DNA from 4 places in the Rhizobium sp. 'Codium 1' genome. Region 1 is predicted to be linked to each of the others. Evidence: riboswitches for the same ligand, from Rfam matches in the RefSeq annotation. Region 1 holds a riboswitch; each other region holds the start of a gene.

What was found. Region 1 has a riboswitch for cobalamin ahead of LJE98_RS04925 (ABC transporter ATP-binding protein). Riboswitches for the same ligand answer to the same signal wherever they lie in the genome.
Region 2: linked by a shared signal. The riboswitch ahead of cobU (bifunctional adenosylcobinamide kinase/adenosylcobinamide-phosphate guanylyltransferase) and the one ahead of LJE98_RS04925 (ABC transporter ATP-binding protein) in region 1 are both predicted to bind cobalamin.
Region 3: linked by a shared signal. The riboswitch ahead of LJE98_RS00660 (aromatic ring-hydroxylating oxygenase subunit alpha) and the one ahead of LJE98_RS04925 (ABC transporter ATP-binding protein) in region 1 are both predicted to bind cobalamin.
Region 4: linked by a shared signal. The riboswitch ahead of bluB (5,6-dimethylbenzimidazole synthase) and the one ahead of LJE98_RS04925 (ABC transporter ATP-binding protein) in region 1 are both predicted to bind cobalamin.

The regions. Positions count from the first base shown of each region.
Region 1 is NZ_JAJGPW010000001.1:1,014,237-1,018,444, forward strand. It holds gene LJE98_RS04915 (FecCD family ABC transporter permease) at 1-443, opposite strand, end outside; gene LJE98_RS04920 (ABC transporter substrate-binding protein) at 498-1,454, opposite strand; gene LJE98_RS04925 (ABC transporter ATP-binding protein) at 1,475-2,269, opposite strand; cobalamin riboswitch at 2,471-2,703, opposite strand; gene LJE98_RS04930 (NAD(P)/FAD-dependent oxidoreductase) at 2,806-4,128, opposite strand.
Region 2 is NZ_JAJGPW010000007.1:82,212-86,419, forward strand. It holds gene cobN (cobaltochelatase subunit CobN) at 1-296, opposite strand, end outside; gene cobW (cobalamin biosynthesis protein CobW) at 300-1,376, opposite strand; gene cobU (bifunctional adenosylcobinamide kinase/adenosylcobinamide-phosphate guanylyltransferase) at 1,380-1,910, opposite strand; cobalamin riboswitch at 2,095-2,467, opposite strand; gene LJE98_RS16625 (hypothetical protein) at 2,534-3,355, opposite strand; gene LJE98_RS16630 (ATP12 family chaperone protein) at 3,419-4,208, opposite strand, start outside.
Region 3 is NZ_JAJGPW010000001.1:138,745-142,952, reverse strand. It holds gene LJE98_RS00670 (GGDEF domain-containing protein) at 1-911, shown strand, start outside; gene LJE98_RS00665 (DUF6656 family protein) at 929-1,534, opposite strand; cobalamin riboswitch at 1,839-2,042, shown strand; gene LJE98_RS00660 (aromatic ring-hydroxylating oxygenase subunit alpha) at 2,141-3,385, shown strand; gene LJE98_RS00655 (hybrid-cluster NAD(P)-dependent oxidoreductase) at 3,387-4,208, shown strand, end outside.
Region 4 is NZ_JAJGPW010000004.1:346,504-350,711, reverse strand. It holds gene LJE98_RS13230 (NAD+ synthase) at 1-1,508, shown strand, start outside; gene LJE98_RS13225 (TolB family protein) at 1,628-2,464, shown strand; cobalamin riboswitch at 2,503-2,692, shown strand; gene bluB (5,6-dimethylbenzimidazole synthase) at 2,733-3,470, shown strand; gene LJE98_RS13215 (DUF2865 domain-containing protein) at 3,427-4,208, opposite strand, start outside.

The sequences.
Region 1 (4,208 bases):
AAACGGGTCACGGCGACCACGGCCAGCGTCGCCAGGAGAGAACCGGCAAAGGCAAACAGCGGCACTGTGACAAGGCCGAAGATCAATCCGGTATGCAGCAGCGCAATGATGGCTCCCAGAGCACCGCCGGAGGAGACGCCGAGCAGATGCGGATCGGCGAGCGGATTGCGGGTGACGGCCTGCAGCACGGCACCCACCGTGGCGAGACCGGCGCCGACGAGACCGGCAAGAATCACACGCGGAAAGCGCACATCCCAGACGATGCTTTCGCGCCCGGCCGACCAGGTCGGCTCGAAGGTCCCGGGCATCAGCTTGTTGACCAGGATCGACCAGACTGTCTCGGCCGGTATGGAGGCTGACCCCAGTGATACGCCTGCTGTCAGGCACAGTGCGAGAAGGAAGAGCGCTAACCCCGCCCAGATGAACAATCGACCTTGCATCATGCTGCCTTGAAACGTGTTGCCCGAGGGGGACGCAGGGCGACCCCTTCGCAGGCATCACATGTTACGCGGATGGAAGGCGTCGGCGAGACGGTCGATCGCCTGCACATTGCGCGGGCCGGGCGTCGCCTCGACATATTCCAGCACGACAAAACGATCCTGCTTGACCGCATCGAGATTCTTGAAAGCCGGGGTTTCCTTCATGAAGGCGATCTTCTGTTCTGCGGTCACATCGCCGTAGTTGACGATGACGATGACCTCCGGGTTGCGTTCGATGACCGGCTCCCAGGACACTTCGGTCCAGCTCTTTTCGACATCGTCCATGATATTGACGCCACCGGCGGCCTCGATCATGGCAGTCGGAATTCCGAAGCGGCCGGGGGTAAAGGGCTTCTCCGTGCCGGAATCATAGACGAAAACCCGTACGGGTTTCTCGACGGCGCCGACCCGCGTGGTGATCTCACCGAGGCGCTTGCGATAGCCCGCTACCAATTCTTCCGCACGCGCCTCTACGCCGAAGATCTTGCCTAGGTTGAGCAGGTCCACGAACATGTCATCCATGGTCGGCTTGTTTTTTGCCATGATGTGGATGCAGGATTCGGTGAGTTCATAGACCTTGACGCCGAAGGGCTCCAGCGTTTCGGGCGTCACTTCGCCGCCCACCTTCATGCCGTAATTCCAGCCGGCGAAGTAGAAATCGGCGTCGGCGTTCAGCATCACTTCCATCGTCGGGTATTTTGGCGAAAGCTCCGGCAGCTCCTTCACCCCTTCGCGCAGTCCCTCGTCCAGTGTCTTCCAGCCGGAAATGCCAGTGTAGCCGACCATGCGGTCCTGCAGTTTCAGGGCGAGCATCATCTCGGTCAGGTTGACGTCGTTGGAAATCGCGCGGGCAGGTGCGGCATCGAAGGTGACTTCCCGATCGCAGCTCTTGACCGTCACCGGATAGGCGAAAGCCGACGTGGCGGTGAAAACCGAGGCGAAAAATGTGGCGGACAGGAGGAGGCGGGTCGCCATATGGACAGGTCCTTTCGAAATCAATTCAATTCAAGGGAAAAGGAAAAGCGGTGGGGCCGGTGGCTATCGCCCGGCTGGCGGGCGGCGAATACACCAAATGTCCCGGACAGGGCCTGCTCGGTCAGCACGGCTTCCGGCGCGCCGAAGGCACTCATCCGCCCGCCTTGCATCAAGGCCACATGGCTTGCGAATTCGGCAGCCAGATTGATGTCGTGCAGGGTGGTGATGATGGTGAGGTTCAAGGCGCCGAGCAGGTCGAGAATTTCAAGCTGGTGGCGAATGTCGAGATGGTTGGTCGGTTCGTCGAGAATGAGGATCTCGGGCTTCTGGGCCAGCGCACGCGCCACGAGGACACGCTGCTTCTCGCCTCCGGACAGGGTCGAGAACTGCCGACCTGCCAGACGCAGGAGGTCGAGATGGTCAAGCGCATGCTCGGCTTCCGCCCGATCCTGGTCGCTCCAGCCTGCGAAGCCCTCGCGCCACGGAACCCGGCCCATCATGACCACATCTCTGACGGTAAAGGGGAAGTCCCCCGGCATTTCCTGAAGAACCACGGCAACGCGGCGCGCGAGCTGGCGCGCGGTCATCGACCAGATGTCCTGGCCGTCGACCTCGACCCGGCCTTCGAGCGGCGAGACGCCACGATAGAGGCAGCGAAGCAGCGTGGTCTTGCCCGCGCCATTCGGCCCGACAATGGCCATGCGATCACCCGCATCGAGAGCAAATGACACGCCTCGGACGAGGAAATGCGATGGCTTTGGCCCCCAGCCGAGATCAGCGACCCGGACGGAGCATCCCTTGGTGCTGCAGCTCATGACTGAGCCTCCGCCAGAGAGCGGTGACTTGCCGTCGGGTCACAGGCACGGTGAAAAGGCTGCCGTGCCGGCCTAAAATCGGGAAGAGAATGCATGCCAGTCCTCCGCAGGATTTGTCCGGAGGCAAAATGGCATGAGTTCGGCGCGCCAACGGGCGCTGTGCAAAAGCCAGTTCGTATCCATCGGAACACCCCGTCCGCTTCGGTTTCATCACTTGACGGCAGGTCTCCTGGCTCGCGGACAAACGCTTTCCAATTGCCTTCCCACGGTGACCCGCAGTGGCTCGGCGTGTGAACGCCGCAAGAATGGACAGCAATCCGCTTACAGTTGCGGGGGCAGCCACGGTCTTGGTCCCTATTGGGTCTTCCGCACCGTGTTCCCTATTAATCCCCTCGGAGTCATCCGTTGAGGGAACCGTCATCTGCTTGCATAGGATCTGCAGACCCCGGCGGTCAAGCCTTGATCTTTTCGTTATGTAATATCATTACGATTAGCAAGCGCCACTGACCTTGTCCACCCAAAAATCGGGCGCGCAATCAATTCGCCGCTCTGTCCTTGGCTTCCGTTGCGGGTACCGTGGCGGAGACCGCCGTTTCGTCAATCACACGCGCACCTCTCTGGCGCGTCGAATACCGCCAGATCCACTGGATGCTGACGAGCAGCCGCTTCTCGAAATTGACAAGCAAATACACGTGGACGAGGGCCCATAGCAGCCAGGCAAGCCGACCCTTGATCTGCCAGGATCCGAAGTCAAAAATGGCGGCATTCCGCCCGATGACCGCGGTGTTGCCCCGATTGCGGAAGTGAAACGTGGGGATTGGCTTTCCGGACAGGAGGTCGGCTTTCAGCGCGCGACCGAGAAATATTCCCTGTTGCTTGGCCACCTGCGCAAGGGCCGGCAGCGGATTGCGGTCCTTTCCCAACGCAAGAGCCGTATCGCCCAATGCGTATATGCCGGCCGTGCCCGTGACCGACAGATCCGGCCCCACCGGCAGTCGGCCGCCAGCTCCCGGCTCAATGCCCAGCCATTCGGCCGCGGGAGACGCCTTCACGCCGGCTCCCCAGACAATGCAGCTTGCAGGCAGGAACGTGCCGCCAGCCTGAACCCCCTCTGCCGTGATATCTTCGACAGGCGTATCGAGGCGTATATCGACGCCGATTCCTGCAAGGTAATCGGATGCATATCGCGAGAGAGTTTCCGGGAAGGTTGACAGAATCCTCGGTCCCGCCTCGATGAGCAGCACCGTCAATTGATCGGGATGCAGCCTGCGGAAATCCTGCGCTATCATGAAACGACCCAGTTCAGAGATTGCGCCCGCCATTTCGACGCCTGTCGGTCCACCGCCGATGACCACGCTGGTCAAAAGACTGCGCTTTTCGGCCTCGTCCGTGCTTCGCTCCGCCTTCTCAAAAGCGAGAAGGAGCCTGTGGCGGATGTCTCGGGCTTCGTGAACGGATTTCAGACCCGGCGCATGCTGCTGCCAGTCCTGATGTCCGAAATAGTTGTAGGTGGAGCCTGTCGCGAGCACGAGGCGATCAAAGGGGGTCGAGCCACCGTCTTTCAGGATAACCGTCCGTGCGGGTGCATCGACCGACACGACCTCGGCCATCACCACATGGATGTTCTCATACCGGCCCAGCGTGCGGCGAATGGGTTCTGAGATATCTGCCGGCGACAAGGCCGCTGTCGCGACCTGGTAGAGCAGCGGCTGGAAGAGGTTGTGGTTGCGGCGATCGATCACCGTGACGTCGATTTCCGTATTGCCCAGCGCCTGGGCACAGGCCAGACCACCGAAGCCTGCGCCGACGATGACCACATGCGGCCTCTTCGTCGCGCTCTCCGTCCCGCTTTTCATCATCAGCTCTCCGTCACCGTTCCCAAGGCAAACAGAAGGCACCGGCAAATGTTCCTGCGGAACGGTTGGCAGGCCTGACAGTT
Region 2 (4,208 bases), on a different contig from region 1:
GCTTCCAGGACATAGTGGAAGTAACTCGCGCCACCCAGCGCCCGGACCACGATCAGCCGCGCATGCCTTGCCGTGCGTTCGACATAGGTGTCGACCGACATCGGGTGTTTCAGGGTCATCAGGCTGGCGAGCCGCCAGTTCAGCCTATGCTCGCCCCGCGCCTCCACAGCGGCTGCGATGGCAGCCAGCTCCGTGTCTGCCGCCGACAGGAACAGGATGTCTCCCGGCGTCTGGCCGAGATCGATCGCCTCGTCGCCGTCGCTGATCGATCCCTTCTGGGCGAGAAGCAGATGCATGGCTCAGCCAGCCGCCGCCTGGACGTCGGCGACCACTGCGCCGAAATCCCAATCGTGCAGGCCGATGACGACAATGCGGGTCTCGCGCTTTTCGCCCGATGCCCAGGGGCGGTCGAAATAGGTGTCGATGCGGGTGCCGACCGCCTGGACGACAAGGCGCATCGGCTTGCCGGGCACGTCGATGAAACCCTTGAGGCGCAGGATGTCGTGTTTCTCAATGACCGGCTTCAGGCTGTCGATGAAGTCTGCCGGGTCCTTGATCGCGCCGAGCTTCAGGACGAAGCTTTCGAATTCGTCGTGGTCGTGATGATGGTCGTGGTCCTCGCCCGAGGCATGCAATGCTTCGTGCTCCAGTTCGTGGTGCGACTTGCGGTTTGCGATGTCGTCTTCGGTGCTGGCGCCGATCCCGAGCAGCACGAGCGAGGACACCTCGCCGTTCTTCGCCTCGATCATCGATGGCTTGCGGCTGGTGCGACCGCTCACCTCGGCGCGCACGGCGGCAATACCGGCAGCATCCAGCAGATCCGCCTTGTTGAGGACGATGAGGTCGGCGCAGGTCAGTTGGTCCTCGAAGAGTTCCTCGATCGGGCTCTCGTGGTCGAGGCTATCGTCCTCGGCGCGCTGGGCGGCGACGGCGTCATGGTCATCGGCAAAACGGCCTGCGGCGACTGCGGCGCTGTCCACAACGGTCACGACACCATCGACCGTCACGCGGGTACGGATATCCGGCCAGTTGAAGGCGGCGACCAGCGGCTGCGGCAAGGCGAGCCCAGACGTCTCGATGACGATGTGATCAGGCTTCACGTCTCGGTCGAGCAGCTTCAGCATGGTCGGCACGAAATCATCGGCAACGGTGCAGCAGATACAGCCATTGGTGAGCTCGATGATGTCGTCTTCGGTGCAGTTGTCTGCGCCGCAGCCCTTCAGCACGTCGCCATCGACCCCGAGGTCGCCAAATTCGTTGATGATCAGTGCGATCTTCTTGCCGCCGGCATTCATCAGCATGTTGCGAATGATGGTGGTCTTGCCCGCGCCGAGGAAGCCGGTGATGACGGTGGCGGGGATCTTTTGCTGCAACATGGTTCAACCCTTCATTTTCAGCGGCAATCCGGCCGCAACGAAATAGACTTCAGCCGCGTTTGCGGCGATCGATTGGTGGAGGCGACCGGCATGGTCGCGGAAGGCGCGAGCCATCCTGTTCTCAGGGACAATCCCGAGCCCGACTTCATTAGAGACGAAGATGACGGTGGCCTGGAGTTCGCTGAGACTGGCGGCGAGTGCCCCGCCGTCTGCGTCGACGTCACGGCCTTCTTCCATCATCAGATTGGTGACCCAGAGTGTCAGGCAATCGACGAGAATGACCCGGCCCGGCTGATCAAGCGTCTTCAGCGCGCCGATTAGGTCCAGCGGTGCCTCATGGGTGGTCCAGCCGTCATCCGCGCGGTCGGCTTTGTGGGCAGCAATGCGGGCGCGCATCTCGTCGTCCCAGGCGCGGCCCGTCGCAAGATAGATCTTCTCGAGGCCGGTGTCGCGGGCCAATCCTTCTGCAAAACGCGACTTTCCCGAACGGGCGCCGCCGAGAACCAGAATGGATCGTGGATGGAATTCGGTCATGGAGTGCCGACGCCTCCAACCGTATGCAGATCTGCAGCACCACACGGATGCAGAATGCACGAAACAGGGATCGATGCCTGGACCGACAATACGGCCCGGCACCGGCGGGGCCTCAAGGACCCGCTGATGCAAAACGTCGCCACGACAACCTCCGTGCTGGCAACGGGGAAACCTCCCCAGTGTGGGCACCATGCCCGTGGATGGCAGGTCTCCTGGCTCGCAGGTCGTGGCTTTTGAAAGCCGTCGGATTCTCCTCACCTTCCCAGGGTGTTCCGGCAACACGAAAGAGCGGACGATTCGTAGAGAAAGAGGCGTCCTGCCCCGGCTGATCGTGCTGCCACCCCAGTGGCTTTTCCGTCCTGCCGTTTTCGAGAAGCCGGTCGCACCTGCGACCCGTCACCACCTGAAACGGCAGAGCGGATGGAGAACCCTCGCTGCAATACAGTCGCGGGGTCGGCTGCGTTCGGCATGCCCGGTCTGGGTCCACGCCTTCGCATTCCCTTTTGCTCTCCGGACCGCATCTCTGCCGTCCGGAAACCATCCATGACGAGGATTAGGCCGAGGTCGGTGTCGAGTCAATCACGGCTGCGGCGCGGCGATGCGCCTTTGCGCCGCGGGGATGATCACGGCGCTGCCGTGCAGTTGGACGTCACGGCCGGATCGCATTCGGCGCGAAGCCGGATCGTACCGCTTGCACCCTGCTCCACCGGCGTTCCAGAGCCGATATCGGCCGCGCGCCGAGCGGGTTGCGCCGGGGCTCTCGGAGACGTCGGCTGGGCGGTGGCAGCCACCGGAGGGACTGCCATTTCCTTTGGCGGAGGTGGCGTCGCAGCAACCGGCGCTGCGGCAATGACAGGCTTCTGCGGCGCAGCCTTCGGCGCGGCTGCGGCCCGCGGCGGAACCGGAGACGTATTTGGCACGACCAACGATGCCGGATCGGTCTTGAGGCGCGTCGAAATGGTTCGGGCGGGTGGTGCGGCCCTGCGAATACGGGGCGTTGTCAGCGAAAAGGCGAAACGGATTCGGGCTGCGATTTCCTCGGCCAGCGCCTGACGGACCCAGCGCGGGTCGTCGGTCGGGCTATTGACGGTGAAGGACCCTTGCGCCACCGGCTCACCCGTTTCGACGGATGTCGCCGTCACCGTGAACTTCGCTTGAGCCAGGTGGCGTCGTGCACCCTCGCCGAAGCCGAGTCGGTCGATCTTGACCAGCAGCACGACACGTTCCGCACCCTGAGGCGCCCGGGTTGCTGCGATTGCTGCCGACACACGGCGGTCAATGCCGCCGATCAGGTCGAGCGGGATCCGTGCATCGGCCATGACGGTGACATTGCGAACGTAATAGACCAGTGGCCGGTCGATGCTGCGTCCATGCAGCAGTGTACACGATGCCAGCACCAAAAGGAGCCCGATGGCTGCGGCGAAACGGAGACTGCGAGCGATCATGACAACCCCGGACTGGTGATTCTGGACCAATCCGACAATTCGTCATTTATGGTTAGTGGAGGGTTAACTTTGCGGCTGAAGCGCCTGGAAGAGGGCGGCTGCCGACGCATATTCGGCGTATCGGGCGTCGCGACGCGCCTCCGCTTCGGCATCGGTGCCCCAGTGCTCGACTGCCCAGTCCTCGTCGATATGCGCGAGCGACCAGACTTCATCCAGGTCACAGGCGCCGTCGGCATAGGCAAGCGCCAGAACCGCCGAGCCGGTCAACGTCGTGACCACGTTGAGACATGAGATCAGGAAAGCGTCTCGATAACGCTCGAGTGCCCTTGTATAGGCGGCAATCGCTTCTGCCGGCTGTTCCTGATGCATGACGCCTTCCACCAGGAAGAAGCGGGTGCCATGAGCCGTCGTCGCCCAGGAGAGAACCGGATCCCAGCGGGCCGCCTGGCGGTCGATCAATTCTTTCGGGCCATCTGCGCGGTAACACAGCATGTCCGTCCCGGCGAAGCGGACGATTTCGTCGAAAACTTCCGCGAGGCTATTGGAGACGGCATCGATCGCCGTGTTGGCGAGCTTGGTGACCGGCATGGTCGCGGGGTCGATGTGTTCGCCCTGCCCTGCCCATTCCGCTGCCACGAGTTCGGCCGCCTCGCGGGTCGGCAGCTGCAGCAGGTTCTTGGCCGGCGTCTTGACCGGTTTGCCATCGAGCGTGATCGAGAAGCCTCCGTCGCGCTCATCAATACCGACGCTCTCGTAGAAGCGCTTCGGAAGCGGGCGCTTCATCTGGATCTGCGCCCGGCGCACGGGATCCTCGTGACTGTGCTCCGGAACAAAGGTCCCGAAAATGTCCTGA
Region 3 (4,208 bases), 880 kb from region 1:
CCCAGGAAGCCCTCGACGAACTCGGCCGCAAATACCTGCCGCACCAGCATGAGGATGGGCTGCTGAGCCGTCAGAACGGCCAGGTTCGCGCCGAGATGAGCAACTTCATCAGCCTGCTCAACGAGGAGAAGATCTCCCTGACCGATTACGGCCGCGTCATCGGCCATGCGTCGAAGAGCATCCTCACCGAGGCCGACCTTGAAGGCACGCCGCTCGGCCAGTCGATCAAGATGCTGAAGGCGGCGACCGAGAAGCGCGCCCACCAGAACAGCAATGTCGTCCGCGCCGTCGTCGACAAGACCGCATCGCTCGCTGACCTCCAGCGCGAAGCCGAAGAGGCGGAAGCCGCGAAATTTGTCGATCCGGTCACCCGCCTCGCGTCTCGCCGCGCCTTCAACAAGGCCGTCGCCAAGATCTATGCCAACCCCGAAATGCCCGTTCTCTGCGGCGTCGCGATCGGCGAGATCGACGACTATGCGCGTATCCAGGAACAGATGGGTCCGGCGGTCGCCGAGCGCTTCCTGATGCAGGTCGCCAAGGTGCTCGAAGCCGTGTCTGGCGGTGGCGATCTCGCCTGCCGCTTCGATGCCGGCCGCTTTGGCCTGCTGCTCTATACGTCGGATCAGGAGGAGATCAGCCGCGTGGTCGATCTCGTCCGGGCCAAGCTGAAGGCCACGAATTTCGTCGGTTCTTCGAGTGGCGCCCGCGTCGGCCAGCTCAGCATGTCCTTTGGAATCTGCTATTCCGAGCAGGCCCCGAATGCCTTCGACTTCACCAATTTCGCTGAAAAGGCGCTGGCCACCTCCAAGACGGCCGGCGGCGACACGGTGACGATCTACGGTGCGAGCGACTATGTCTCGAAGGATTGGCTGCTCTACAAGAAAAAGCCGGTCGGCGGTTTCGGAACCTGAGGTCCAGGCCTCGTCTTTCAGAGCGTCGTGATGATCTTTCGAAGCTCGGCGTTTCTTGCGCCGAGCATCAGCACATTGCGCAGCGCCTCTTTTGGATCGATGGTCTGGAAGAGCAGGCCATTGTCGCGGAATGAGCGGTCGATGGTCATCGACTTGTTCTCTGCTTCCGGCTTGATCGCCACAGCGAAATACATCCGTCCGTAATTCTGCTTGATCTGCTCGAAGAAGACGTCTTCGCCGCCGAGTTCTGCAAAGAAATTGGCGATATAGAAAGCCCATTTCACATCGGCATATTGCGCAAAGTTCGTGCGCGCCGCCGTCACGTGACAATAGCCCAGATGCGGGCTGTCGTTCAGCGTGCGATGAAAGATGATCTTGGGAAACTTCACCGAGTGGTGAAAGGCGTTGATCCGCTCATGGGTGGTCTCGGCGGCCCGTTCCAGCCGGCGTCCGGTGCGTGCTGCGACTTCCTCATAGGAAAGATAGCGCCGCTCGTCCGGCAGCCAATCCTCGCGGCTGCGCGAGATCCGACCGGTCCTCAGGAACTCGGTATGGACTGCCCTGGTGGGCGGCGCCGCTTTTGTTTCTGCTTTGGGAGCCGCGTAGTATCTGAGTTTCTGCATCTTGACGCTCTGACTGTACCCGGACTGATTGTTTGAGCTTAACGCAGCATGGTTAATCATGATTTGACGGTATTCTATCGGGTCGAGATTTCGCGAGGCTTGCCGCAGCGCAAATATTGTAAATCGATCTCAGTCGCCCGTTTGCGCCATGCTTTCAGAGGCGAAATATAGTCCGTTGCTGCAGGCCTTGGAAAACAATGGAAAATTCCCCGGATCTTCGTTTCCACAACGACTTCGCTCCATGTCGCAAACGATTTGGGCCGTGTCGTTTCGCAGTGCAGCGCGCGTCTGCGCCGTGTGATTAGATGCAAGTCAAGCTCGAGGTGCTGCCCTGCTAGGGAGGGTGGGAAATCGGGAAGCCGGTCGAAATCCGGCGCTGCCCCCGCAACGGTGGTGGAGAATGCGTTATGGCAAAAGGCCACTGGGGGCGACCCTGGGAAGGCGCCGACGCGGTCCGCGAATGGACCACTCCTGAGCCCGGAAACCAGCCTTGGCAGATGGACATTTGAGGTTGCGGAGGGCGACCGGAGATAGCCATGCAGCGTCTTTTCAAGGCGGTGACGGGCTGTGCTCTCTTCTCCCCCGGGTTTTGCAAACGAGGACGACATGGACCTGCAGGCCAACATGCTGCGCCAGCTCAAGAATCGCCGCGAAGGCTTCTCGCTCGAGCAGCCCTTTTACATCGACCAGGACTACTTCAAGCTCGACATGGAGCAGATCTGGTATCGCGACTGGCTGTTCATTGGCCACGACTGCGAGATTCCCCGCGCCGGCAATTATTTCACCGCCCAGATCGGCGATTATCCGGTGGTCCTGGTTCGTGGCAAGGATCAGGTCATCCGCGCCTTCCACAACACCTGCCGCCATCGCGGCCACCGCGTCTGCACCTCCGATCGCGGTGCCTCTGCCAAGCTCGTCTGTCCCTATCACAACTGGACCTATGACCTCGACGGCTCGCTCGTCTTTGCCCGTCAGATGGGCGAAACCTTCGACAAGAGCGAATTTGGCCTGAAGCCGGTACATTGCGAAAGTGTCGGGGGCTATATCTTCATTTGCCTCGCCAATGAGCCTGCCGATTTCGCGCCGGTCCGGGCCTCGATCGAGCCCTACATGAAGCCGCACCGGCTTTCCGAGGCCAAGGTCGCCCATCGCAGCACGATCATCGAAAAGGGCAACTGGAAGCTCGTCTGGGAAAACAACCGCGAATGCTACCATTGCGCCGGCAATCATCCGGAACTCTGCCGCACCTATCCGGAAGCCCCGACAGCGACCGGCGTGCAGGGCGCCGGTGACGATCCCGTGATCGCCGAGCACTGGCAGCGCTGCGAGGCTGCCGGGCTTCCGAGCGCCTTCAATATGGATCCGTCGGGCCAGTTCCGCACGGCCCGCATGCCGTTGATCCAGGATGCCGAGAGCTACACTCTGTCCGGCAAGCGCGCTGTCCGCCGGCCGCTGTCTGACGACGTTTCCACCTCGCATATCGGCACCCTGCTGCTGTTCCACTATCCCTCGACCTGGAACCACATCCTCGTCGACCATGCGATCTCTTTCCGGGTGACGCCCCTGTCTGCCGAAGAAACTGCCGTCACCACCACATGGCTCGTGCACAAGGATGCGGTCGAAGGTGTGGACTACGACCTCAAGGAACTCACCCATGTCTGGGAAATGACGAACGATCAGGACCGGTCGATCGTCGAGGAAAATGCCTTTGGCATTCGCTCGCCCGCCTATGAACCTGGTCCCTATTCCGTCGAGCACGAGGGTGGCGTCATGCAATTCGTCGATTGGTACACGACCTTCATGATCAACCGGCTCCAGGGCGACAAGGCCCGTCTGTCTGTGGTGGCATGAGATGAACATCGCCATCACCCAGTACCGCCACGTCGATGAGATGCGCCCCTGGTCCGACCGGGAGCATCTGCTCGAATGCGTCGCCGTCACACCTGAGGCCGCCGACGTGATGACCTTCACCTTCAGGCCCAGCAAGCCGGGCCTGTGGTTTCGCTATTTGCCCGGCCAGTTCGTCACACTCGAAATTCCGGTCGGCCCCGAGCCGGTCATGCGCACCTATACCCTCTCGTCCAGCCCGTCGCGGCCCTATACGGTTGCCGTGACGGTCAAGGCGCAGAAGGAGAGTATCGGCACGCGCTGGATGTTCGACAATCTGCGGCCTGGCATGGCGCTGAAGGCATTCGGCCCGCTTGGCGACTTCTCCTACGCCAAGCATCCTGGCAAGAAATACCTCTTCGTTTCCGCCGGCTCCGGCGTGACGCCGATGATGTCGATGACGCGGGATCTGAGCGACCGGGCCCCCGACAGCGACATCACGTTCCTGAACTGCGCGCGTTCGCCCGACGACATCATCTTCCGCTGGGAGCTGGAAGCCAAGGCGCGCGATATGCCGAACTTCCAGCTCGGCTTCATCATCGAGCAGCTCGGCCGGGGTCAGCTCTGGTCGGGTCTGAAGGGTCGCATCGACAAGGCGAAGATCGCACTTCTCGCGCCTGATTTCCTTGAGCGGACAGTCTTTTGCTGCGGCCCGGCGCCCTTCATGGCGACCGTGCGCGAAGCGCTCGAAGGCGCCGGCTTCGACATGGAGCAATATCACGAGGAGGCTTTCCAGCCGGTCAAGGCGGAGCCTCTGGTTGTTGTCGCCGATCACGCCGATGGAGAG
Region 4 (4,208 bases), on a different contig from region 1:
CGGAAGATCTCGTCCTGAAGCCCGCCTTTCTCGCCGCCTGTCTGCAGGCCGTGGAAGCGCTCGCCAACGACACGGCTGATGGCGGCCCGGGGGTGATCGTCGGGTTTCCGCGCCAGGGCGAGGCGGGACGGCACAATTCCGTCGCCATTCTCGATGGTGGCCGCATCCTCTCCTTCCGCGACAAGATCGACCTGCCGAATTACGGAGAGTTCGACGAGAAGCGCGTCTTCGTGGAAGGCGAAATGCCCGGTCCTGTCAATTTTCGCGGCGTGCGCATCGGCGTGCCGATCTGCGAAGAGATCTGGAACGATCTCGGGGTCTGCGAGACACTGGCCGAAACGGGTGCCGAAATCCTGCTCGTGCCGAATGGTTCGCCCTATTACCGCGGCAAGGTCGACGTGCGCCATCAGGTGGCGCTGCGTCAGGTCATCGAAACCGGGCTGCCGCTCATCTTCGCCAATCAGCTCGGCGGCCAGGACGAACTTGTTTTCGACGGCGCGAGCTTCGCCTTCAACGGCGACAAGTCGCTCGCCTTTCAGATGAGCCAATTCGAGGAGACGCTCTCCGTCACCACGTGGAAACGCTCAGATGACGGCTGGCGCTGCGACCAGGGTCCGATGTCGCGCATACCCGAGAAGGAAGAGGCAGACTACCGAGCCTGCGTGCTGGGTTTCCGAGACTACGTCAACAAGAACGGGTTCAAGAGCGTGGTGCTCGGACTGTCTGGCGGCATCGATTCGGCCATCTGTGCGGCCATTGCCGTGGATGCGCTCGGCGAGGAGCGGGTGCGCACGATCATGCTGCCCTATCGCTATACCTCGCAGGAGAGCTTTGCCGATGCCGAGGCCTGCGCCAAGGCGCTGGGTTGCCACTACGACATCGTGCCCATCCAGGAGCCGGTGGAAGGCTTCCTGTCGTCGCTCTCCGAGATGTTCGAGGGCACCGAGAGCGGTATCACCGAGGAAAACCTGCAGAGCCGTACACGCGGCACGATCCTCATGGCGGTCTCCAACAAGTTCGGCTCGATGGTCGTGACAACGGGCAACAAGTCGGAAATGTCTGTCGGCTATGCCACGCTCTATGGCGACATGAATGGCGGCTTCAATCCGATCAAGGACCTCTACAAGATGCAAGTCTATGCACTCTCGGCCTGGAGGAACCAGAACGTGCCGCCGGGCGCTCTGGGGCCGTCTGGCGAGGTGATCCCGCAGAACATCCTCTCCAAGGCGCCCTCTGCGGAGCTGCGTCCGAACCAGACCGACCAGGACTCGCTTCCGCCCTATCCCGTCCTTGACGACATCCTCGAATGCCTTGTCGAGAAGGAAATGGGCGTTGAGGAGATCGTCGCGCGCGGCCACGACCTTGGGACGGTGCACCGGGTCGAACACCTGCTCTATCTCGCCGAATACAAGCGCCGCCAGTCGGCGCCGGGCGTCAAAATCACCAAGAAGAATTTCGGACGCGATCGTCGCTATCCGATCACGAACCGCTTCCGGGATCGCGCGTGAGCGTTAAATTGTTGGCTTTTGCGGCCCTTTATCAACATTGCCCACGTGCGCTGCGCGGGTAAGCGAGTTTATTTGTCGTAGCCACTGAAGCTGGCTTTACGGCGAACAGGGAGTCCAGGATGCGCAGTTCGGTCGAAATCTACGACATGGCGACACGCGAATGCGAGGTTGTCTGGGAGACGGAAGACCTCGTCGAGGCGCCCAACTGGTCGCGCGACGGTGATTTCCTCGTCATAAATGGCGACGGTCTCATCTATGCACTGCCGCTCGACGAAGATGATCCGGCACCCGAACTGATCGATACCGGTTTTGCCGTCCGGCTCAACAACGACCACGGAATTTCACCTGACGGCGCTTCGATCGTCTTTTCCGACCATACACTCCATGGCAAGTCCTGCATCTATCTGCTCGGCGATGGCGATGACGAGCCACGTCAGGTGACGGCGAATATGCCGTCCTATTGGCACGGCTGGTCACCGGACGGGAATGTACTTGCCTATTGCGGCGAACGGAACGGGGCCTTCGACATCTACACGATCCCGACCAAGGGCGGGTCTGAGCAGCGGCTGACATTTGGCGAGGGACACAATGACGGTCCCGATTATTCGCCCGACGGCCAGTGGATCTATTTCAATTCCAGCCGCACCGGCACCATGCAGATCTGGCGGATGCGCACCGATGGCACGGAACTGGAGCAGCTTACTTCCGATGGCTATGGCGACTGGTTCCCGCATCCTTCGCCAGACGGAAGCAAGGTCCTGTTCCTCTCCTATGACGCCGATGTATCCGGCCATCCCCGCGACAAGCAGGTCCGGCTTCGGCTGATGGATGCCGATGGCGGAAATGTCGAGACGCTGTTCGAGTTCTTCGGCGGGCAGGGTTCGATCAACGTTCCGAACTGGTCGCCGGACGGGACGGCCTTCGCGTTCGTCCGTTACTTCCCCATCGAGGATTGACCCTGTCGTTTTTGGCCTGTCGAAGCTTGCCGCTTCGGGATACAAGCCATCAGTCAGGTGCCTGCCGAAGGCAGGAGAATCGGGAAGCCGGCGCAATTCCGGCACGTGCCCAACGCTGTGAGGCGGACATGATGCGCAAGGGGAAACCCGACCACTGGAGCGATCCGGGAAGGTGTGCGTCCTGGATGATGCCCAGTCAGAAGACCGGCCTGGCAAGATAGACCGAGCCTGCGCGGACGGCGGGCGGTTGCGCATTGTGGGGATTGCGATGCACGACGATCCGAACGAATTTCTCGTCCGGGCAGCGGGTTTTGTCGAGGAAGACAAGGCCGCTGTCTACCGGGCCATCCATACGCGGCGCGACGTTCGCGACCAGTTTCTGCCCGATCCCTTGCCGGATGACGTGGTGCAAAGGCTGCTCGGGGCGGCCCATGCGGCGCCGTCGGTCGGCTTCATGCAGCCTTGGAATTTCCTGCTGATCAGGAGCCCGGAAACGCGCGTTGCGGTGTGGGAGGCGTTCGCCCGCGCGAATGCCGAGGCAGAGCAAATGTTTCCCGAGGAACGTCGCAGCGCCTATCGCGCCCTGAAGCTCGAAGGCATCCGCAAGGCACCGCTCAACATTTGCGTCACCTGCGATCCGGAACGCGCCGGGCCTGTGGTTCTCGGGCGGACCCATGATGCCCGGATGGACGCTTTCTCGACCGTCTGCGCAATCCAGAACCTCTGGCTTGCTGCGCGGGCGGAAGGTGTCGGCCTCGGATGGGTCAGCATTTTCCACGAGGCAGAGCTAAAGGTCATCCTCGGCGTTCCGGACCGGATCCAGATCATCGGCTATCTCTGCCTTGGATATGTCGATGAACTCTATTCGGCGCCCGAACTGGAGGTGAAGGGATGGCGCCAGCGCCTCGCACTCGAAGACCTCGTCTTCGAGGACCATTGGGGCGAGCGGGCCTCCGCGCCGCTTACTCCTGTAGCGGCTGTGGGCCGGGCGCCGCAGGGTTCCTGAGGTCTATGGTGCCCTTGTCCGGGGGCAGAAAAGCCGGTCCGACCCGACGCACGCTCAGGCTCGCCTCGTCCAGGTCGCGCTCTGGTGCAGGTGGTATCGCCGCCGGTGCTGGTGCCTTATTCGGGCTGATCTCCAGGATGGACGACTGGTAGTCGGGAACCGCCTGGCGTGGCGTCATGCGCTGGTAATAAAGCTGCATGTTGCAGCTGCAGGATGGGTCCGTGCCCGTTTGGCGGTTGCGGTAGACAAATGCATTGGGCAGGTCCCTATATGGGCGGCCGGTGACGGCCGAGACCATATCGAGCGTCTCGCTGCGTTCAGGCGCGTGAAAGAAGAGCTCGGTCTCCGTACCGGGGCACATCTGCTGACACTGGGCCGCGTCCCGGCCAAAATTCATCGGCGATGTCTGGGACGAAATGGGGAAAAAGCCGCCGTCGCAGGTTCGGACGCAAAGCGTGCGGACATTGCCGGTGGGCATCAACGAGATCTGGGGTGGCTCGTTGGAATATGCTGCTTCCGCTTGCCGGTCCGGGCGATAGGGTTCCGGCAAGGTGTCCAGATAGGGAATGCGCCCTGCCTCTTCCGGGTAGGCTGTTTCGTCGGAGCCGCAGCCATTCGCCTCGAGTGCGGTTACCAGAGCCGCACGCGCATCGGATACGCGGTTCTCGCGAAGATCCGCCAGTCTCGCCGCAAGGATGTCGCGGTTGGATTCCATCCGGGAAATCGCCCGCGCCAGTT